Regions from separate parts of the Rhizobium sp. P1_B8 genome, predicted to be linked through region 2. Evidence: predicted binding sites of a transcription regulator. Region 2 holds the regulator's gene; each other region holds the start of a gene.
What was found. The regulator LexA, encoded in region 2, represses DNA repair genes until DNA is damaged. The targets are predictions, from matches to a motif close to TGTTCNNNNTGTGTTCNG.

Region 1 (7,445 bases), on a different contig from region 2:
GGGATCTGCGATATAGGGCGCGATTGCCCGCGTCAGCGCCTCGCCATCGCCGGCGGCGACGACCGAACCTGTCTCGCCCGTGACGATGAGCTCGGCATAGGCGCCCGCATCCGATGCCACCACCGCGGTTCGCGAGGCCATGGCTTCGAGCGGCGTCAGGCCGAAGCCCTCGTTGCGGGAGGGGGCGACGTAAAGCGTCAGGCGGCGATACCAGATCTTGATGTCAGGCACTTCGCCGAGAAAGAGGATACGGTCGCTCAGTCCGGCGGCGACGACATCCGCCTTGAGTTTGTCTGCGAATGCCACGTGCTCCGCCGTCACGCGGCCGGAGACGACTGCCGTCCACTCAGTATGTTGCGGCAGCAGTTCGATCATCGCCCTGACGAAAAGATCAGTGCCTTTCTGATGGCGCACACGGCCGAAGCAGCCGACCAGATGGCGGCCGGGCAGGCCGGTGGCGGCGATGCCGTCCTCTGCGGTTTCCGGCGGATGGAACAGAGCAAGGTCGACGCCGTGCTGGATGACCGTGTGCGGCACCTCGAGGAACGAGCCGGAACGGTCGCTGGTCGCGATGACGGCGTCCATGCGACGGATCAGCCATTTCGTATAGGCGGTGTGGCGGCGTTGCGCGGCCGAGGTGAAGAGAAGCTTCAGCGGCATGCGCGTGAGATGGCGAAGCAGGATGCCGACGGCCATCTCGTTGTTGCGGCGAGCGTGCCAGACACGCCGGCGCCGGCGCGCCGGCGGGCGCCAAAGGCCGAGGAGCTGCCGCCACTTCAGTTTCGGCAGGTCCTCCGGCAGGCCGGGGCCGAGTGTCGCGATCTTGATGCCGAGCCGGATCTGGCACGGGATGAGCTGGACGATTGTCGACGTGACGCCGGAGAGCCGGCGCTTGAAATTGGGCGCAATGATCTCGACGTCACGGATATCAGGCAAGGGAGGGGTCTCGCGGCTCGCGGGCGATCAGCCCCAGGAAACCTGGAGGATTTCGTAGGCCTTGGAGCCGCCCGGCGCGTTGACCTCGATGGAATCGCCGACTTCCTTGCCGATCAGCGCACGGGCGATTGGCGAGGAGATGGAGATGCGGCCGGCCTTGACGTCGGCTTCCTGGTCGCCGACGATCTGGTAGGTCTTTTCTTCCTCGGTGTCCTCGTCGATGAGCTTCACCTTGGCGCCGAACTTGATCTTGTCGCCCGACATCTTGGTGAGGTCGATGACCTCGGCGCGCGCCGTCAGGTCTTCCAACTCGCTGATGCGGCCTTCATTGTGGCTCTGGGCTTCCTTGGCGGCGTGGTATTCGGCGTTTTCGGAAAGGTCGCCATGAGCACGGGCTTCGGCGATCGCCTCGATGATTCGGGGGCGCTCCTCCTGCTGGCGCCAGCGCAGCTCTTCCTGCAGCTTGACGAAACCGCCCGGTGTCATCGGTACCTTTTCAACCATTTTTCTGTCCTTCAATCCTCGTATCCGCACAATCAGCGGCGAACACAAAAGAAAACAGGTCCCGAAGGGGAGCTTCGGAACCGTGCCACAATCTTAGTCGGACGCTTATAGCAGATCGCCAAGGCCGATTTCCAGAAAATTCGCATAAGAGAAACGCGGCCCGCCCCGATATCAGGTGGTGCGCCTTGAAAATGGGCAGAAATCCGATCGTCCCAATTGACTCCGCTCAAGAGAACATATAGTGAACATACTAATGAAGAAGTCGCTCACAGAACGCTTGGCCATCCTTTCCGATGCCGCGAAATATGACGCTTCCTGCGCTTCCAGCGGCACGGTGACACGTGATTCCCGGGCAAGTGGCGGGCTCGGTTCGACCGAGGGGTCCGGCATCTGTCATGCCTATGCACCGGACGGGCGGTGCATTTCGCTTCTAAAAATACTGCTGACCAATTTCTGCATCTACGACTGCGCCTATTGCGTCAATCGCTCGTCGAGCAATGTCGAACGGGCGCGCTTTACGCCCGAGGAGGTCATCTGGCTGACGCTGGAATTCTACCGCCGCAACTATATCGAAGGCCTGTTCCTTTCCTCCGGCATCATTCGTTCGTCCGATTACACGATGGAAGAGATGGTCCGCATCGTCCGCGAACTGCGTGTGCCCCATAATTTCCGCGGCTATATCCATCTGAAATCGATCCCCGAGGCGTCACCGCGTCTGATCGAGGAGGCGGGGCTTTATGCCGACAGGCTGTCGCTTAACATCGAGTTGCCGACGGACAACGGCATCACCCGCTTCGCGCCGGAAAAGAAGCCTGCCAATATCCGGCGATCGATGGGAGATCTGAGGCTGAAGATCGAGGCCGCCAGCGAACCGACGCTGCGGACGAAGAAGCGTCAACGTTTCGTGCCGGCCGGCCAGAGCACGCAGATGATCGTCGGCGCCGACGGGGCGAACGATGCGACGATTCTTGCGACCAGCGGCCGGCTTTACAGCAGCTACGGCCTGAAGCGCGTCTATTATTCCGCCTTCAGCCCCATCCCGGACTCGTCGAAAAATCTGCCTCTGATCAAGCCGCCGCTGATGCGCGAGCACCGGCTCTATCAGGCCGATTGGCTCTACCGATTCTACGGTTTCGGCATCGACGAGATCACCGCGAACCAGGCGGGTGGCATGCTCGATCTCACGCTCGACCCCAAACTTGCCTGGGCGCTCGCCAACCGGGCCGAGTTTCCCGTCGATATCAACAAAGCCGAGCGTGAACGGTTGCTGCGCGTGCCCGGTCTCGGCACCAAGACAGTCAAAGCGATCGTTTCGGCTCGGCGTTTTCGCCGGTTGCGGTTGGACGATCTCCAGCGGCTCGGCATTTCGATCAAGAAGGTCCAATCCTTCATCTCGGCGGAAGGCTGGTCGCCGCGCCGATTGATCGAGCGCCCCGACCTTCGCGCCATGTTCGAACCGCAACCCGAACAATTGTCGTTGCTGTGATGCGCCGGGTCGTGCTTACGGGACGCGGGGAGCTTGCCGAATGGCGCGACGCCGCGCGCGCTTTCGCGGCTGCGGGCATCCTGCCGGAAGAGATCGATTGGCGCGAAAAAGGCGCGGAGGCGGACCTTGCGTTTCAACGCGACGCCATGCCGCCGGCGCCTATCATGGCACGCAAGCCGATGACGGTGCCGCCCGCCTTCATCGAGCTCGCGCAGACAGTTCTCTGCCATTCCGACCCGGCGCGCTTTTCCCTGCTTTACCGTCTGCTCTGGCGGCTGCAACTGGACCGGCAACTGCTTGAAGTGGCTTCCGACGAGGACGTTGCCCGTGCCAGGCTGTTGGCGAAAAACGTTCGACGCGACGCGCACAAGATGACGGCCTTCATCCGCTTCAAGGAGGTTGGTACGGTATCGGCTGACCGTCGAAAATTCCTCGCCTGGTTCGAGCCGGATCACCATATCGTCAGGCGCACTGCCCCCTTCTTCCAACGGCGCTTCACCGACATGGACTGGCTGATCGTCACGCCCAAGGGATCGGCCGCCTGGGATGGCGAGCGGCTGACGATGAGCGACGAGCCGTGCGAAAAACCCAATCTCACCGATGCTGCCGATGAACTTTGGCGCACCTACTACGCCAGCATTTTCAATCCGGCGCGATTGAAGCTGAAGGCGATGCAGGCGGAGATGCCGAAAAAATACTGGAAGAACCTGCCAGAAGCCGATCTCATCCCTGGGCTAATCGCATCGGCGGAGAGCAAGGTGCGGGCCATGGCCGCACGAGAGGCGACCCAGTCGTTGCCTTTTCATGACCGGCTTCAGCAGGCGGCACGCAGCCTTCCCGCCGAACCTGAAGCACCGGCGGGCACGCTGGAAGCGCTGCGCGCGGAAGCTGCCGCCTGCACCCGTTGTCCGCTTCATGCGAAGGCGACGCAAACCGTGTTCGGGGAGGGGCCGCGCGATGCCGAGGTGATGTTCGTCGGCGAGCAGCCGGGCGACCAGGAGGATATATCAGGGCGCCCCTTCGTCGGTCCCGCCGGCAGGCTCCTCGATCAAGTGATCACTGAAGCGGGCATCGACAGCTCATCGCTTTACGTCACCAATGCCGTCAAGCATTTCAAATATGAGCCGCGTGGCAAGCGTCGCATCCATCAGAAGCCCAATATGGGCGAGGTAAAGCATTGCCGCTGGTGGCTCGATCTGGAGATGGCGCTGATCAAGCCGAAGCTGGTCGTCGCCATGGGCGCGACGGCGCTTGCGGCGCTGACCGATACGAAACAGCGGCTGCAGGATGTCAGGGGGAAAGCGATCGCGATCGACGAGAGGCGAACGCTCTTCGTGACGGTGCATCCATCCTATCTGCTGCGTATTCCCGACGAGCGGCTGAAAGCGGATGAACTGGCACGATTTCGCGAAGATATGCTGACAATTCAGCGCCTTATGCTGGCGGCTGCATAAACTGATTCCGAAGCCTCCGGCGATGCCTCAGCGGCAAGGCTGGCGCCATCGCTCATCGAGCGGTGGCGTTCGGTATCTCAGGCGAAATAGCTCTGCAGCGGCCGCACTTCCAGATTGCCGGCTTTTAGCGCCTTGATCGCCTGGGCGGCGGCCTCTGCGCCTGCCATCGTCGTGTAGTAGGGCACCTTCTGCATCAGCGTCGCACGGCGGAGCGACTTGGAGTCCGAGATCGCCTTGTTGCCATCGGTGGTGTTGATGACGAGCTGGACCTGGCGGTTGCGGATCGCGTCCTCGATGTGCGGACGGCCTTCGAGCACCTTGTTGATCTTGGTAGCGGTGATGCCGTTTTCGCCAAGGAAGCGGGCAGTGCCGCCGGTCGCCAGCACTTTGAAGCCCTGCTCGACGAGGATGCGGATCGCCGGCAGCACGCGCGGCTTGTCCGCGTCGCGGACGGAGACGAAGACCGTCCCGTCACGCGGCAGCTCGACGCCGGCGCCGAGCTGCGACTTGGCGAAGGCCAGCGCAAAATCGGTATCGAGGCCGATGACTTCACCCGTCGAGCGCATTTCCGGGCCGAGCAGTGTGTCGACGCCGGGGAAGCGGGCGAAGGGGAAGACGGCTTCCTTGACGGCGATGTGCTTCAGCTTGCGCGGATCGGGCTTTTGCCCATAGGCGGCAAAGGTCGCATCGAGTTTCTCGCCGGCCATGACGCGGGCGGCGATCTTGGCGATCGGCGCGCCAATGGTCTTTGCGACAAAGGGCACGGTGCGCGAGGCGCGCGGATTGACTTCGAGAACGTAGACGGTGCCATCCTTGATGGCGAACTGGACGTTCATCAGGCCGCCGACATTGAGCGCCTTGGCCATGGCCTTGGCCTGGCGCTCCAGCTCGTCGAGCAGTTCGACCGACAGCGAGCGCGGCGGCAGCGAGCAGGCGCTGTCGCCGGAATGGATGCCGGCTTCCTCGATATGCTCCATGATGCCGGCGACATAGACATCGGTGCCGTCGGAGAGGCAGTCGACATCGACTTCGATGGCGTTGCTGAGATAGCTGTCGAAGAGCAGCGGGTTCTTGCCGAGCAGGGTGTTGATCTGGCCGGTCTTGTCGTTGGGATAGCGCTGCTTGATATCCTCAGGCACGAGTTCAGGCACGGTATCGAGCAGGTAGCTCTGCAACTGGCCTTCCGAATGCAGGATCTGCATGGCGCGGCCGCCGAGCACGTAAGAGGGACGTACGACCAGCGGGAAGCCGATTTCGGTGGCAACCATGCGGGCCTGCTCGACCGAATAGGCGATGCCGTTGTTCGGCTGATTGAGGTCGAGCTTCATCAGGAGCTTTTGGAAGCGGTCGCGGTCCTCGGCAAGGTCGATCATGTCAGGCGCGGTGCCGAGGATCGGGATGCCGTTCTTTTCGAGGGCCTCGGCGAGCTTCAGCGGCGTCTGGCCGCCGAACTGGACGATGACGCCGACGACTTCGCCCTTTTCCTGTTCTGCCCGCAGGATCTCGATCACGTCTTCGGCCGTTAGCGGCTCGAAATAGAGGCGGTCCGACGTATCGTAGTCGGTCGAGACGGTTTCCGGGTTGCAGTTGATCATGATCGCCTCATAACCCGCATCCTTGAGCGCGAAGGCGGCGTGGCAGCAGCAATAGTCGAACTCGATGCCCTGGCCGATACGGTTCGGGCCGCCGCCAAGGATAACAACCTTCTTGCGGTCCGACACTTCAGCTTCGGAGCGAGCGGCGCCGACGAAAGGCGTCTCATAGGTCGAATACATATAGGCGGTCGGCGAGGCGAACTCGGCCGCACAGGTATCGATGCGCTTGAAGACAGGCCGGACGTTCAGGCTGTTGCGGAATTCGGCGACTTCCTTCGGGCGCTTGCCGGTTAGCGTCGCCAGGCGCGCGTCGGAAAAGCCCATGGCCTTCAACTTGCGCAGGTTAGCGGCATCATCAGGCAGGCCGTGCTCGCGGATCCGGGCCTCCATCTCGATGATCGCCTTCAGTTCGGCGATGAACCAGGGATCGATCTTGCAGCCTTCGTGGACTTCGGCTTCGCTCATGCCCTGGCGCAGCGCCTGGGCGACCATGCGCAGGCGATCGGGCGTCGGCGTGCCGATTGCGGCGCGGATGGCGTTCTGGCTGGATTCGCCTTCTTCAAAGCCGGGGATCTCGATCTCGTCGAGGCCGGTCAGGCCGGTTTCCAAGCCACGCAGCGCCTTCTGCAGCGATTCGGCGAAGGTGCGGCCGATCGCCATGACTTCGCCGACCGATTTCATCGCGGTCGTCAGCACCGGCGAGGCGCCGGGGAATTTCTCGAAGGCGAAACGCGGGATCTTGGTGACGACGTAGTCGATCGACGGTTCGAAGGAGGCAGGCGTTGCGCCGCCAGTGATGTCGTTATCCAGTTCGTCCAGCGTATAGCCGATGGCGAGCTTGGCGGCGATCTTGGCGATCGGGAAGCCGGTGGCCTTCGAGGCGAGCGCCGACGAGCGCGAGACGCGCGGGTTCATTTCGATGACGACGAGACGGCCGTCCTTCGGATTGACGGCGAACTGGACGTTCGAGCCGCCGGTCTCGACCCCGATTTCGCGCAGCACCGCGATCGAGGCGTTGCGCATGATCTGATATTCCTTGTCCGTCAGCGTCAGCGCCGGCGCGACGGTGATCGAATCGCCGGTGTGGACGCCCATCGGATCAATGTTCTCGATCGAGCAGATGATGATGCAGTTGTCCGCCTTGTCGCGGACGACCTCCATTTCATATTCCTTCCAGCCGAGCACCGATTCCTCGACCAGCACTTCGGTGGTCGGCGAGGCGTCGAGGCCGCCGCCGACGATCTCGAAGAATTCCGAGCGATTGTAGGCGATGCCGCCGCCGGTGCCGCCGAGCGTGAAGGAGGGGCGGATGATGGCGGGCAGGCCGACATGGTCAATCGCCTGGGCGGCAATCGCCATGGCATGGCTCATATAACGCTGCTTGCGGTCGCTCTCGCCGAGGTTCCACTGGTTTTCCAGCTCGTCCAGCGCCTTGTCGAGATCGGATCCGGAGAGGCTTTCGCGCAGCTT
Region 2 (7,445 bases):
TGCGACGCCCGGTCAGTTCCGCCATGACGCCGCGTGCTTCCATGCCGGTTGCCAGCATATGGCCGTGGTCGCGATAGGCGGTGATGACCTGGTCGCCTTCCTTCTGCGCCATCTGCATGCCGACGACGACAGCTTCCTGACCGATGTAGAGGTGACAAAAGCCGCCGATGAAGCCCATGCCGTAAAGCTGGCCGGCCTTCTCCTCGAAGCGGCGGATCAAAAGCATCTCGCGATAGGCCTTGAGCTCTTCATTGCGATCGAAGTCGGCTACAGGGCCTCCATTCGATGCTTTGGCTGCCGGTTTTGCTGCAGTTTTGCGGCTGGAAACGGTCGCGGTCTTTCGCGGCGCCATTCAACCCTCCCTATGGGTTTGTCGTTTCTTGGTGGGGCGTACCATAGGGAAGAAATATGACCACAGCAATGCCATAATTGCATGGCTCGTATTCGCTGCTAAATTATTGGAAGAACTATGAAAATTCCAATTAACCTGTTTTCGGTTAATTGGAATAATGGTTGAATATGACGATCTCGTCCGCGCGCGACATGTTGAGCTGATAACGCGCTTTTTCGTCCAACATATCCTTGTCGAGCGAGCCGTCACTGAGGAGCGCGACCTGATTTTCCAGATGTTCGCGCTTCGCCTTCAAGACTGCAAGCTCTTTTTCACGCGCGACACGCTGATGCTCGAACGTCTCCGTTGCGCGCAGGCCGTAATCGCCATGGATGCAATGATAACCGAAATAGGAGAGGAAGGCGACCGTCATGGCCGGAATGACGAAGCGACCGATCTTTCTCTTCTTATGATGCTTTGTCCACATACACGCATGCTCTTGAACGCATTACCAATTCGTTCAATCTAACGCGCAGAGATTAACCGTTCGTTGACTCTAAAAACCGCGCAATAAAAAACCCGCGCCGGGAAGGCGCGGGTCAAGCATTGAACATCAGATCCGATCAGCCGCGAATGATCGAGCGGCCGGCATACTGGGCCTGCGGGCCGAGGCCCTCTTCGATGCGGATCAGCTGGTTGTACTTGGCAAGACGGTCGGAACGCGACAGCGAGCCGGTCTTGATCTGACCGCAGTTGGTGGCGACCGCGAGATCGGCGATGGTCGAATCTTCGGTCTCGCCGGAGCGGTGCGACATGACGGCGGTATAGGCCGCCTTGTGCGCCGTGTTGACGGCATCGAGCGTTTCCGTCAGCGAGCCGATCTGGTTGACCTTGACGAGGATCGAGTTGGCGACGCCCATGCGGATGCCGTCGCGAAGACGGGCGGAGTTGGTAACGAAGAGATCGTCGCCGACGAGCTGGGTCTTCTTGCCGGTCAGGTCGGTCAGCGTCTTCCAGCCGTCCCAATCGTCTTCGGCCATGCCGTCCTCGATCGAGATGATCGGATACTTGGCGGCGAGCTCAGCCAGATATTCGGCCATGGCGCCCGATTCCAGCGTGCGGCCTTCCCCTTCGAGAACGTATTTGCCGTCCTTGAAGAATTCGGTCGAGGCGCAGTCGAGGCCGAGGTAGATGTCCTCGCCCGGCTTGTAGCCGGCTTTCTCGACCGACTTCATGATGAAGTCGAGAGCTTCCGAAGCACTCTTCAGACCCGGTGCGAAACCGCCTTCGTCGCCGACATTGGTGTTATGGCCCTGCGCGGCAAGTTCCTTGCGCAGCGTATGGAAGACTTCCGAACCCATGCGCACGGCTTCGGCGATCGAATCGGCGCCGACCGGCAGGATCATGAATTCCTGGAAATCGATCGGATTGTCGGCATGGGCGCCGCCGTTGATGATGTTCATCATCGGCACCGGCAGCAGGCTGGCGGAAGCGCCGCCGACATAACGGTAGAGCGGCAGGCCGGACGCCTGGGCGGCAGCCTTGGCGACGGCGAGCGACACGCCGAGGATGGCATTGGCGCCGAGGCGCGACTTGTTCGGCGTGCCGTCCAGCTCGATCATGATGTTGTCGATCTGGATCTGGTTTTCAGCATCGATGCCACCGATCGCGTCGAAGATCTCGGTGTTGGCGGCTTCCACCGCCTTTTCGACACCCTTGCCCAGGTAGCGCTTGCCGCCGTCGCGCAGTTCGACCGCCTCATGCGCGCCCGTGGAGGCGCCCGAGGGAACGGCCGCGCGGCCCATGCTGCCATCTTCGAGATAGACATCGACTTCGACGGTGGGGTTGCCACGGCTATCGAGAATCTCGCGGGCGATGATATCGGTGATTGCAGTCATGGGTTCTTCCTGCTCGGTGGGTGGTGATAAGTCGGTTCGAAACCTGTCTTAGTCGAAGGCGTGCAAATTACAATGCTGCAATTTCCAGCCTTCGAACCAGCGTTCGGATCTCGCCTAAAGCGCGTCGCGATCTTCAGATTCGCTTGCCACGCTTTAGGTGTTTGGCTTTCCGCATGTCGTTGTCGCAAAACCGCTGCACACTTTTTCGCGACATGCCTATAGCACGATCATGTCAGGCTGTTGAACGTCAAACCTTGGCGACCGCATCGAAGGCAAGCAGCTTTTCAAGCAGCCGCGGCATGTCCTTGAGATAGACCATATTGGGGCCGTCCGAAGGTGCATTGTCGGGGTCCTGGTGGGTTTCGACGAAGACGCCGGCAATACCGGTGGCCACTGCTGCGCGCGCCAGCGTTTCCACGAATTCCCGCTGACCGCCGGAGGAATCGCCCTGCCCACCCGGCTGCGCCACGGAATGGGTGGCATCGAAGATAACGGGCGCGCCCATCGCCGCCATGATCGGCAGCGAGCGCATGTCGGAAACCAGCGTGTTATAGCCGAAGGAGGCGCCGCGCTCGCACAGCAGCACGTTCGGATTGCCGCTGGCGTTGAGCTTCTTCAGGACGTTCTTCATATCCCAGGGAGCGAGGAACTGGCCCTTCTTGACATTGACGACGCGGCCGGTCTTGGCGGCGGCGATGAGAAGGTCGGTCTGTCGGCAAAGGAAGGCCGGGATCTGCAGGACGTCGACGACCTTTGCCACCTCCGCGCATTGCTCGGCGGTATGAACGTCGGTCAGGACAGGAAAGCCGAATTCCTTCTTGAGGTCGGCAAAGACCTCCATGCCCTTTTCGATCCCGATGCCGCGTTCAGCCGAGAGCGAGGTGCGGTTCGCCTTGTCGAAGGAGCTCTTGTAAACGAGGCCGATGCCGAGCTTTGCGCAAAGCTCTTTCAGCGTGCCGGCAACCATGAAGGCGTGGTCGCGGCTCTCCATCTGGCAGGGACCGGCAATCAGCGACAGGCGGCCGGTATTGGAAAAGGTGACCTGGCCTTGGCCTTCGCCGATCTTGACTTCGGAATTCGTCTCAGTGCTCATCGTGTCTCCTCGAAGGCGAAGAGCGTGCCCTGCCCGGGCGCGGGCTTCACCAGAATGCGATTGTTCTTGCGCGTGTATGTCACCCCGTTAGCAGCCAAATGCGCTTCTGTCACGGCAAGATCGGCGACAATGAAGAGGATTGCCCGGCCACGCAGGCCGCGATCGGCGGATGAGCCGGCGATCTCGAAATAGGCTTCTAGCCCTTCCGGCGTCATCAGGCTGATTTTCGCGTTCGAAGCAGCAACATTGACGCCAAAACCGGTTTTCTCGACTGCCGCCTGCGCCGCGGCAAGGCCGACGAAGGCCCCGAAAGCGGCGGCATCAGGCGCGCAGAGCGCGATCTCGGCAATGCCGGTGACGCCATTGGCATGCGTCTCCAGCGCGCCGCGGTCGGCCGGCAGCGGATTGACGCGTTCGACGCTGAAAAGGAAGAGATCGGGCGCGCGCAGGTCGCCGGCAAAAGCCAGCTTGAAGCCGGCGATGCTCTCAGAACCGTCCGGCATCGTCATCGGCCGGGTGAACTGCAGCATCTCGCCGGCGCTCGATCCGTTGCCGACGAAGTTCTGATGATCGATGCCGGCATCCTTACTACCGAAAGCAAGCCCCGAAAGCCCCTCCTCGCCGCAGCGGAAGCGGAAGGCCCGGTTGCGGGCGGTGAAAACATTGCCTTGCCGCGCTGAGGCCTCGCTCTCCTCGACACTCGCAATCCCGAGCGGCTCCAGATAGGTCTTGTCGGCAAAAAAGACGCAGGCGTTTTCCGTTCCGAAGGGATGGCGTGCATCGGCGGCAACGGTGAAGCCGAGCTTGCCAAGCCTCTCGCGCGCCAGATCAATGTTGACGACGGGCAGCACCACATGATCCAGCGGGTGCGGCTTGGCGGAACGCTCGTTCATGATATCCCTCCTGGAAACGGCAAGAGATGTGCGATGGCGCGCCCCTCAATGCAAGACATGTGTCCCAATCCGGCGAATGAAAATAAAAATCTCAACGAGTTGGCGCCAAGTTTTACGGAAATTTAGCTACTTGCGGAACACATATGGAACATATAGTGTCTGTTCTGGATTTGTTTCAATCACGAGGTCACAACGTCGATGCTCACGCGCAAACAACAGGAGCTTCTCCTTTTCATTCATGAGCGCATGAAGGAATCCGGCGTTCCGCCATCTTTCGACGAAATGAAGGATGCCCTGGACCTCGCTTCCAAGTCCGGGATTCACCGGCTGATTACGGCGCTCGAGGAACGTGGCTTCATTCGCCGCCTACCGAACCGCGCCCGTGCGCTCGAGGTCATCAAGCTTCCGGAGGCCTACAGCCCCAGCATTCAGCCCCGGCGGGGCTTTTCGCCCAGCGTCATCGAGGGCAGCCTTGGCAAGCCGCAGCCGGTCGCCACTCCTGCTCCCACAAAACCCGTCGCCGACAACGGCAACTCGGTCTCCGTGCCGGTCATGGGCCGTATCGCCGCCGGTGTTCCGATCTCGGCGATCCAGAACAACACCCACGACATCGTCGTTCCGGCCGACATGCTCGGTTCCGGTGAACATTATGCGCTGGAGGTCAAGGGCGATTCGATGATCGACGCCGGCATCTTCGACGGCGACACCGTGATCATTCGCAACGGCAGCACCGCAAGTCCTGGCGACATCGTCGTTGCTCTCGTCGACGACGAAGAAGCGACACTCAAACGCTTCCGCCGCAAGGGCGCCTCGATCGCACTGGAAGCGGCCAACCCGGCTTACGAGACCCGGATTTTCGGGCCGGACCGCGTCAAGGTTCAGGGCAAGCTCGTCGGCCTCATTCGCCGCTATCACTGACATCAGGCAGTCTGGATTCGGCAAAACTGTTGCTGCGCCAGTCATAGGCGCGATGCCGCATCCATGGCCGCGACAATGCATCGAATGCGGTTGCGACCTCCAGGCCGGCGTCGGCGAAGCGCAACTCGACGGAACCGGTCTTGCGCAACGTTTCGCCGGTGAAGAGCGTCGCCCCTGAGCGGCAGCTGTTGAAGCGCAGGCGGACCGACGTCACGACGATATCGGCCGCGTCGCATGCCGGACCGAGATAGGCGGCATTGTCGATGACAGCAACCACGTGACCATTGCCAAGCCTTGATGTGCACCAGGCCTTCTTGACGCAGGAAAAGCGGTTTGCTTCACCGGCCGCTGCAGCCGCCCGCATCGCCGACCTTGCTTCGTTCTGCTGATCGCGGGAAAGCCTGACGCGGCGGTCTTCTCCCTCCGGCGGAATAACAGGACCATCCAGCATCTTCGGCGGGTGATGCGTCGGCAGGACCAGCGCTCTCTGCCACTGGTCGAAGATGAAATCCGGCGGTCTTTCACGGTTGGAAGCCATGGCCCCCGCCTCGACGATTGCGACGAGACCACCATCCTCCGAAATCGCCAGATCCGGCGGCCGGGGAACCGGCAGAAGCAAGAGGACTAGCGTCGAGATCGCGATGATCGACGTGCCGATATGGCGCAGCCGGGTGCGGAGCAGCGTCAGCAGCAGAAAGCCTGCGACGGCTATCGCGAAATACCAAGCGGGCAAGCGGCCGATGCCGATGTCGCCACCCCAGCCGGACACCGTCTTTGCGATCGAGATCACCAGATCGAGGCCGAATCCGACGACCTTCCAAGGCAAAACATCCAGACCGAAAGGCATGAGCAGCATCGCCAGCAACCCGGCCGGCATGATGATGAAGGAGATGATCGGCATCGTCGCGAGGTTTGCCGGCAGGCCATAGGCAGTCAGGCGATGAAAATGCTCGATCGAAAACAGCGCGGTAGAAAAGCCGCCGATCAGCGAGGTCAGGAAGACGCCGCCGAAGAAACCCGCAACCGTAACGACGGGCCGAAAAACCGGCAGCTTCAGGAAAGCGTTTTCGCGGACGCGCCGGTCCTTCCACAGCTGGTAGCCAGATACCAACGCCAATGTCGCAGCAAAGGACATCTGGAAGCTCGGACCCAAGACCTCAGACGGTGAAATGGCGAGAATGACGAGCGCCGAGAGAGCGACATTGCGCAGGCTGATCGACGGCCGGTCGAAGAAGACGGCAATCAACATGATCGCCATCATGATGAAGGCGCGTTCGGCCGAGACGGCAAAGCCGGAGATCAGGAAATAGGCCGTGACGGCGATGAGCGCGCCGGCAGCGGCGATCTTCTTGGTCGGATAGGCTTGGGCGACACCGGGAAAGAGGCTGAGCAGCATGCGGAAACCGACGAAGAAGATGCCGGCTGACAGCGCCATATTGAGGCCGGAGATAGCGATGATATGAGCCAGACCGGACTGGCGCAGCGCCTCCGTCGTCTCATTCGAGATGGCGCGCCGCTCGTCCGTCACCAGAGCAGCGGCAAAAGCGCCGGTGTCGCCGGGCAGGATCGACCTTATGCGGTCGCCGATACCGCTGCGCAGCCGGTAGAGACCTTCGAGCAGCGCTTCCGTCGTCGATCTGGCCGCTTGCGGACCTGCCTGCAAATCGACCTTTGTCGGCGCACCGTAGAAGAAGCCGTTGGCGCCGATGCGATCGAAATAGGCACCGAAGGAGAAGTCGTTGAGCTCAGGAAGCGCTGGACCTGCTGGCGGCGTCAGCCGTGTTCTGCCGGTTATGATATCACCGATCTCGAAAGGCGCGTCCGCGCCGCGGACGATCGCGGTTATGCGCCCCGGCGGCCGCTTCACCTCCGGCGCCTCTGTGCCGGTGACGGCAAGAATATAGCGCCACCGCCCGCGACCATCGCCTTCGCGCCGCTCGACACGGCCGGTCACCGTCGTCGTCACTGATGAATCGAGGATCACGGTCGAAGCCCGTCGGCTCTCGAGCTGCGCCGAGACCACGCCGCAGGCGACAAGTGCAAGCGCCAGCAGCGTTGCCCGCAAAGCCGCCCGGCTGCGGCTGGCGATGAGAACCGCGACGGTCAGCACCAACAGGCAGAGCAGCGATGCAATGAGCGGGAAGTCCGATGCCGCTAGAAACCAGAAGGCTGAGCCGGCCCCGAGGAAGACCGGTGAGAACAGCAGCAGGCGGCCATGGTCCGCCTCTTCGCCCAGCATGCGCATGCCGGCACGCAGTGATTGCGAGGCTGCTGCCGGCAGCCGGTGGCGCCACGGTGTCGCCGACTGCGTC
Region 3 (7,445 bases), on a different contig from region 2:
CGGCCATCTCGGCCACCTGCACTACGAGCTGACAGATGCCCATTATACCGAGATTGGCCGCCTCGACGTCGTCATGGTCCCCGTCGACGGTGGCCTGACGATGGGCGCCGACAGCATGAGCCGCGTCATCAAGCGGCTACGCTCGTCGTTGATCCTGCCGATGCACCGACGCGGCCCGCCAGTCGAAGCCTTCGTCTCGATGTTCGGCAAGGATTTCGACGTCGCCAATGCGCCCGATGCCAGTATCATCGTCTCCATGCGCACTCTGCCGAAAAAGCCGCTGATCTATGTGCTGAAGGGCGTGCAGTAAAAGGCCCGGCGGTTTTCCTTCTACAGCGCCGCGCGTCTTTTCAGACGCGCAAAGGACGCTGTAGCACTTTGAATTGCTGCATAATTTTATCCTTAAATCGATTCCGATTTAAGGAATTATGCAGGGGCACTGCGCGTCAAGCGAACTGCAGGTGACGCTTGATTCCGACATCCGGCATCTTGTCATCGTCGAGATTGGCCTTGGCGATCTCCCAGCCGAATTTCAGCTTGTTGCCTGTGGAAACCCAGATCTCCGCATCGTCGACATGGAGGGACAGCATGGTGAGCTTGGGGTCCTTCTTGCCGCCGTCATACCAGGCTGCGACGATCGAGCTCCAATATTCCTCGATCTTGGAAGGGTCAGGATGCACCTCAATCACACCGGCGAGGCAGGCGTGATAGTCGTGATCCTTACCGACGACACAGAAATGCGCGCGGCTGCCGGGCTTGATGGCGCGCACGATGTCGGCATCGGTCTTGGTGTAGAACCAGATGGTGTTGGTGGTGGGATCGGCATGCGGCGCCATCGGCTGCATGTGCATATCCAGTCCGGAAATTCCGAGCATGCCGGCATGGACATCGTTGACCTGATCCCAGAGCTGACGTGCTGGATGTTCCTGCGCCTCGCTGAGACTTGCCATGACCGTTCCTTTCCGTTGGATGGAGTTCGATTGAAACGCCATCCCCTCGCCTTTGTTCCGAACTGCTTTTTCCTTGAACGGGTGCCGTTTCGCTCTTATAAGGCGGCCCATTCCGAACAATGAGACGTGGACAGGGGTGCCATGGCTGGCCATTCACAGTTTAAAAACATCATGCACCGCAAAGGCCGTCAGGATGCCGTGCGGTCGAAAATGTTCTCCAAGCTTGCGCGCGAAATCACCGTTGCCGCCAAGGCCGGCCTGCCCGACCCGACGATGAACGCCCGCCTTCGCCTGGCGATCCAGAACGCCAAGGCCCAGTCCATGCCGAAGGACAATATCGACCGCGCCATCAAGAAGGCAGCCGGCGCTGACGGCGAAAATTATGACGAAGTCCGCTATGAGGGCTACGGCCCCGGTGGCACGGCGATCATCGTCGAGGCTCTGACCGACAACCGCAACCGCACCGCCTCCAACGTCCGCTCGAGCTTCACCAAGGCCGGCGGCGCTCTCGGCGAAACCGGTTCCGTTTCCTTCTCCTTCGACCATGTCGGCGAAATCACCTACAAGCTTTCCGTCGGCGATGCCGACAAGGTGATGGAAGCCGCAATCGAAGCTGGCGCCGACGACGTCGAGACCGACGAAGACGGCCACTACATCACCTGCGGCTTCGAAGCCCTCGGCGAAGTGGCGAAAGCGCTGGAATCGAGCCTCGGCGAAGCCGAAACCGTCAAGGCCGTCTGGCGCGCCCAGAACAACGTGCCGGTGGACGAAGAAAAAGCCCAGTCACTGATGAAGCTCATCGACAGCCTGGAAGACGATGACGACGTGCAGAACGTCTATTCCAACTTCGAAGTCTCGGAAGAAGTGCTGGCGAAGCTCTCGGCCTGATCTCCTCAGGCAGATGTCAAAAATAAAAACCCGGCTGCAACGCCGGGTTTTTTCTTACCGGAAAGGTGGCGCCGTCAGAGTGCTCCTTGCGTAGATCCTAGAGCATGATACCGAAAAGTGTGGGCGGTTTTCGGACGACATCATGCTCTGATATATAATGTAGAACAGGATTCAGATTTTAGGCCGACCCGGTCTAAAATCATCCTGTTCTAAGCGGCGGCTCGCATAAAGCTCCCCAGCCCTGCGAATAGTTCCACCGATGTCAGCCGCGCCTCAATGTCGTGGATCGGCATCGAGATGATCACCTCGTCGGCCTGCGTTTCCCGCAGAAACTCAGTCAGTTTCGCCTCCGCCGTCTTCGGCGAACCTACCACGGCATAACGCAACGTGTGTTCGACATTCATCTTCTCCATCGGCGACCAGAAATCCCCCATATCGGTCACCGGACGTGGGAACGGGCCGCGGACATTGCGGCGCAGATTGACGAATTGCTGCTGGGCGGAGGTGAAATGGTAGCGCGCCTCCTCGTCCGTCGCCGCCACCGCCCCCATGACGCCGACCATCACATGCGGCTTGTCGAGCGTCGCCGAGGGCTGGAAGCGGTCACGGTAGATCGCGATCGCATCGAGCAGCATGTCGGGCGCGAAATGCGAGGCGAAGGCATAGGGAAGCCCGAGCATGGCGGCGAGCTGGGCGCTGTAGAGACTGGAGCCGAGCAGCCAGATCGGGATATGTGAACCATTGCCGGGAACTGCGAGGATCGCCTGGTTCTCGACCGGCGTATCGAGGAGTTGCTGCAGCTCCACCACGTCGTTCGGGAAGCTGTTTGCACCGGCCTCGAGGTTGCGCCGCAGCGCCTGTGCCGTGCGCATGTCGGTTCCCGGCGCGCGCCCGAGGCCGAGATCGATACGGCCGGGGAAGAGTGCCTCCAGCGTACCGAACTGCTCGGCGATGACGAGCGGCGAGTGATTGGGCAGCATGATGCCGCCGGAGCCGATGCGGATGCGCTTTGTCGCGGCCCCGACATGGCCGATGACGACTGATGTGGCAGCGCTGGCGATCCCCGGCATGCCGTGATGTTCAGCAAGCCAGAAGCGCTTGTAACCGAACTCCTCGGCCTTCACAGCCATTCGCGCCGAGGCCTTGAGGGACTGGTGCACGGTGCTGCCTTCGGCAACGGGGGAAAGGTCGAGTATGGAGAAGGGAACCATGGGAAACCTGCCGGGCAGTTGGACGATGCCGTCTATGTAGGTTCGCGCCGGCGCCATTCCAAACCATGGACGCAACAAAAAAGGCCGCGCGAGCGCGACCCTTATGCAATGTGGAAAGGTGTGGCTTACCGCTGACGGCGCAGCACATGCACCTCGGCGCTCTGCTTGTGATGGCTATGCGGTAGCGTGAAATTGTCGAGCTGGCGGTCCATTTCCAGGGCTTCCGTCGCCAGCCGGTGGATCGCCGCCGTCGTCTCCTCGACCATCGAGGCGTTCTGTTGCGTCATCGTGTCGAGTTCTGCGACGGCGCTATTGATCTCACGCAGTGTATTGGCCTCCTCGCGGGTCGCACCCATGATCTCGTTGATCTGCCCATTGATCGCCTCGACATGGGCGCCGATGCCCGTCAGCGCAACGCCCGCTTTTTCCACAAGCGTAACGCCGCTTTCGACCTCATGCGTCGATTTCTGCAGCAGGCTGGAGATCTCCTTGGCCGCACTCGATGAGCGCTGGGCCAGCTCGCGCACTTCCATGGCGACGACGGCGAAACCCTTGCCGGATTCACCGGCGCGCGCTGCCTCAACACCGGCATTGAGGGCCAGGAGGTTGGTCTGGAAGGCGATGTCGTCAATGACTGAGATGATCGTGTTGATCTGGCGCGAGGAGGCCTGGATTGCCTCCATCGCCGCGATCGTCTCGCGCATGATCTGGCCGGAACCCGTCGTCTCCTTCTTGGCGTCGCGGGCGATGCGCTCGGCCTGTTCGGCTCGCTCGATCTGCCGGCGGACCGACTGGGTGATGGCGCTGATCGCATTTGCCGTCTCGGTGATCGAGCCGGCCTGGCGCTCGGTGCGCCCGGCAAGCTCGTCGGCGCCGGTGCGCATCTCCTCGGAGCCGGCGCGCACCGCCATGGAGTTGCCGCCGATTGCCGTCATGGTTTCGCTGAGCGTCGCCAGCGCCTCGTTGAAATTGACCCGCAGGCTTTCGAGCTCGTTCGGGAAGCGCGTATCGATCTGGTAGGCGAGATCGCCGTTCGCCAGATGATGCAGGCCCTCGTCAATCGCCTCGACCACCTGCTGCAGCGTCTTGGCCTCGGCCTCACGCTCGGCCAGATTCTGCTGGCGGTCGTGCTCGGCCTGCAGGCGGGTCTCTTCGCTGGCAGCTTCGAGCTCGCGGCTTTCGATCAGCGAGTGGCGGAAGCGGTCGAGCGCGTTGGCCATCGTGCCGATCTCGTCCTTGCGGTTCAGGCTGCCGATCTCGCTGTCGAGCTTGCCGTCGGCGACATCGCGGGTGACGCCGGCAAGCCGCGCAAGCGGCGAAAACAGGAAATTGGTGACGAGCCCGGTCGCGATCGCCATGACGACGAGCACGCCGACGCCAATCATCGTCAGCAGGGTGGCGATCTCGATCGAGCCGGCATTGAGCTCGCTCAGAAGCACGCTCTCGGCCACGAGGAAACGGTCGCCGCGATAGTCGATACCGCGGACATAGGCGCGGGCCGCGCCGTCCGCCCGGCTGAAATCGGCAACCGTCATCGCCGAACTGGCAAGCGCGCTCTTGATGAAGGTGAAGGGCGTCGTATCGAGCGTCGCAAGCTTGCCGCTCGCGTCGAGGCCGACGGCGGAGCCATCGCCGGAGACGATCGCCGCCCGCGCCGTGCTGCCCTGGACGATGCCCTTGGCGAGGATGCCGGTGACGATCTCGTCGCGCACCTTGAAGAGAATGACGCCCTTGGCCGCTCCAAGCTTGACGATCGGCACGGCATAAAAGATCGCCGACTTGCCGCTGCCGGCATCGACACGAAGGCCGGAAAAGCCTGTCGGCGCTGCATCATCGGTCGCCTTGGCGGTATTCTCGATCGCCTTGGCGAATGCGATGCCGGCGCCGGTCCTCTTCCAGGCATCCGACTTCAGGTTCTCGGCGAAGTCGTCTTCCTTCTTATAGGAATAGAGAACGGTGCCCTCGAGATCGACAATCAGCAGATCGCTGAAGGCGGTATCCTCGAGGTCGCGGGCGACTTCGCCCTGCGTCTTCTCGTGGCTCGAATAATAAAAGCCGCTCGGCCCTTCCGGCTTGATGAGCTTCTCGCGCTGGTCGGCGGGGTTGGGGTTGCCTGCTATGAAAACCTTCTTCAGTTCGGCGCGGGCATCGCCCGCGGTCTTCTCGATGGTCTTCCAGCCGCTCTTCAGATTGGTGATCGACATCTGCAGCGCCTCGATGCGCGCGATGGAATTTGCTTGGTTTTCAAGCTGCGTCAGCTGGTCCTGCAGCATGTCGCCGCGAAAAATCAGCACACTTTCCTTGGCCTTCAGCGCCTGCTCGTCGGAAATGCGGCTGCTGGCGAAATAGGCAAGCACATCGATGACCGCGATGGACAGCACGGTCATCAGAATGAACGTGACGATGACCTTGAAGGACAGGGACTGAAATCTCTGAGCCATGTACAACGAACCCCTTCTGAACGCGCCTGCCAGCGCGGGCACGCAGCGCATGCCTGATCTACTGACCTGTAAACAGAACATCGGAGGCTTAACTCTTTGCCAAAAGAAGCCCCTCTCGTATTCGATGACTAGAATTCAGGCATCTGTTTTAATTCGCGGTAAATGGCAGGGCCGAAATTCAGGAACGTTTTTGTTTTGTTCACATATCGATGGCACTTATTTCGCAATCGCTATAGGTTGAACCATGCAAAATACGATTCGCATCGTCGGCATCGATCCCGGGCTTCGTCGCACCGGCTGGGGAGTGATCGACACATCAGGCAATTCCCTGCGGTTTGTGGCATCTGGAACCGTGACCTCTGATGGAGACATGGACCTTGCCTCCCGTCTCTGCCAGCTGCACGACGGCCTGGCGGAGATGGTCCACAGCTATAAGCCGGATGAAGCCGCCGTCGAACAGACCTTCGTCAACAAGGATGCGGTGGCAACCCTGAAGCTTGGCCAGGCCCGTGGCATCGCCATGCTGGTGCCGGCACGTGCCGGGCTGCCGGTCTCCGAATATGCCCCGAACGCCGTCAAGAAGGCCGTCATCGGTGTCGGCCATGGCGAAAAGCACCAGATCCATATGATGTTGAAGATCCTGATGCCGAAAGTCGAATTCAAGGGCGACGACGCCGCCGACGCCTTGGCGATCGCCATCTGCCATGCGCACAATCGCGGCAGCAACCGGATGCGCCAGGCACTGGCCGGTTAATCTATACTTGACTTGTTCCCATCTGCTGAGAGACCCGACCCATGATCGGCAAGCTGAAAGGCACCATAGACGAGATCGGCGAAGACTATGTGCTCGTCGATGTGCACGGCGTCTGCTACGTCGCCCATTGCTCGGCCCGCACCCTGTCCAAGCTCGGCTCGGCCGGCGAGGCCTGCGTGCTGTTTATCGAAACCTATGTGCGTGAGGACCAGCTGAGGCTCTTCGGCTTCATGACCGCGCTGGAGCGGGAATGGTTCAACCTGCTCCAGAGCGTCCAGGGCGTCGGTGCCAAGGTGGCGCTCGCCGTGCTCTCGACGTTGACGCCAGGCGAACTCGCCAATGCGATCGCCCTGCAGGACCGCGCCGCCGTCTCGCGTGCGCCGGGCGTCGGTCCGAAAGTGGCGATGCGTCTTGTCACCGAGCTCAAGAACCGGGCGCCGGCCTTTGCCGGCGAAGCGATCAATATCGCTCTCAAGCAGGAACTCGGTGAAGGCGTCGCGGCAGCACCCGTCGCCGATGCGGTGTCCGCACTGACCAACCTCGGCTATTCCCGCGACCAGGCCGCGAATGCGGTTGCCGCGGCAATGAAGGCGGCGGGCGATGGCGCCGACAGCGCCAAACTGATCAGGCTGGGATTGAAAGAGCTGGCGCGGTGATTTCCTTGAATATATCGCTATTCCTTACTAAACTTGAATGGTAAGGAGATCCGCATGAATATCTACTACGGTACGATGACATCGAAGGGCCAGACAACAATTCCGGCTGAAGTTCGTGAATTGCTGAATCTGAAGTCCGGCGACAGGATCCGCTACATCAATCGCGATGGCGAAATCATCATGAAAGCCAAGAACAAACGCGCCATCGACCTTGCAGGCAAGTTTCACGATCCGAACCGACCGACGATCACTTTGACGGAAATGGACGAGGCGATTGGGGAAGCCATCGCCGATCACGCGACTAGTGCAAGATGATTGGCCTCGACACCAATATTATGCTGCGCTTCCTCCTGAAGGACGATGTCGTCCAGACGGAGAAGGTCACAACGCTCTTCGCGAGCCTGTCCGATACGGCACCCGGCTATATCAGTTGCATCACGCTGATGGAATGCGCCTGGTTCTTGAGACAACGGATCAAGCTGAAGAGAGAACAGATCATGGAGGCGATTTCGGACTTGTTGGACTCGGCCGACCTGATCCTTGAA

Region 1: a site for LexA is predicted at 1,671-1,688, ahead of AC1D2N_RS02170 (putative DNA modification/repair radical SAM protein). Genes of this name have one in related genera too.
Region 3: a site for LexA is predicted at 5,676-5,693, ahead of ruvC (crossover junction endodeoxyribonuclease RuvC). Genes of this name have one in related genera too.

What each region holds. Positions count from the first base shown of each region.
Region 1 covers NZ_JBFTZZ010000001.1:459,110-466,554, forward strand. Annotated here, with positions in the region: gene AC1D2N_RS02160 (glycosyltransferase family 4 protein) at 1-936, opposite strand, end outside; gene greA (transcription elongation factor GreA) at 964-1,440, opposite strand; gene AC1D2N_RS02170 (putative DNA modification/repair radical SAM protein) at 1,694-2,926, shown strand; gene AC1D2N_RS02175 (UdgX family uracil-DNA binding protein) at 2,926-4,380, shown strand; gene carB (carbamoyl-phosphate synthase large subunit) at 4,458-7,445, opposite strand, start outside.
Region 2 covers NZ_JBFTZZ010000017.1:239,406-246,850, reverse strand. Annotated here, with positions in the region: gene pdhA (pyruvate dehydrogenase (acetyl-transferring) E1 component subunit alpha) at 1-352, opposite strand, end outside; gene AC1D2N_RS21550 (FtsB family cell division protein) at 498-818, opposite strand; gene eno (phosphopyruvate hydratase) at 955-2,229, opposite strand; gene kdsA (3-deoxy-8-phosphooctulonate synthase) at 2,477-3,322, opposite strand; gene AC1D2N_RS21535 (VOC family protein) at 3,319-4,215, opposite strand; gene lexA (transcriptional repressor LexA) at 4,414-5,133, shown strand; gene AC1D2N_RS21525 (ComEC/Rec2 family competence protein) at 5,114-7,445, opposite strand, start outside.
Region 3 covers NZ_JBFTZZ010000025.1:87,538-94,982, reverse strand. Annotated here, with positions in the region: gene AC1D2N_RS26045 (MBL fold metallo-hydrolase) at 1-310, shown strand, start outside; gene AC1D2N_RS26040 (pyridoxamine 5'-phosphate oxidase family protein) at 447-950, opposite strand; gene AC1D2N_RS26035 (YebC/PmpR family DNA-binding transcriptional regulator) at 1,092-1,838, shown strand; gene AC1D2N_RS26030 (LLM class flavin-dependent oxidoreductase) at 2,048-3,049, opposite strand; gene AC1D2N_RS26025 (methyl-accepting chemotaxis protein) at 3,175-5,490, opposite strand; gene ruvC (crossover junction endodeoxyribonuclease RuvC) at 5,735-6,244, shown strand; gene ruvA (Holliday junction branch migration protein RuvA) at 6,286-6,900, shown strand; gene AC1D2N_RS26010 (AbrB/MazE/SpoVT family DNA-binding domain-containing protein) at 6,955-7,215, shown strand; gene AC1D2N_RS26005 (PIN domain-containing protein) at 7,212-7,445, shown strand, end outside.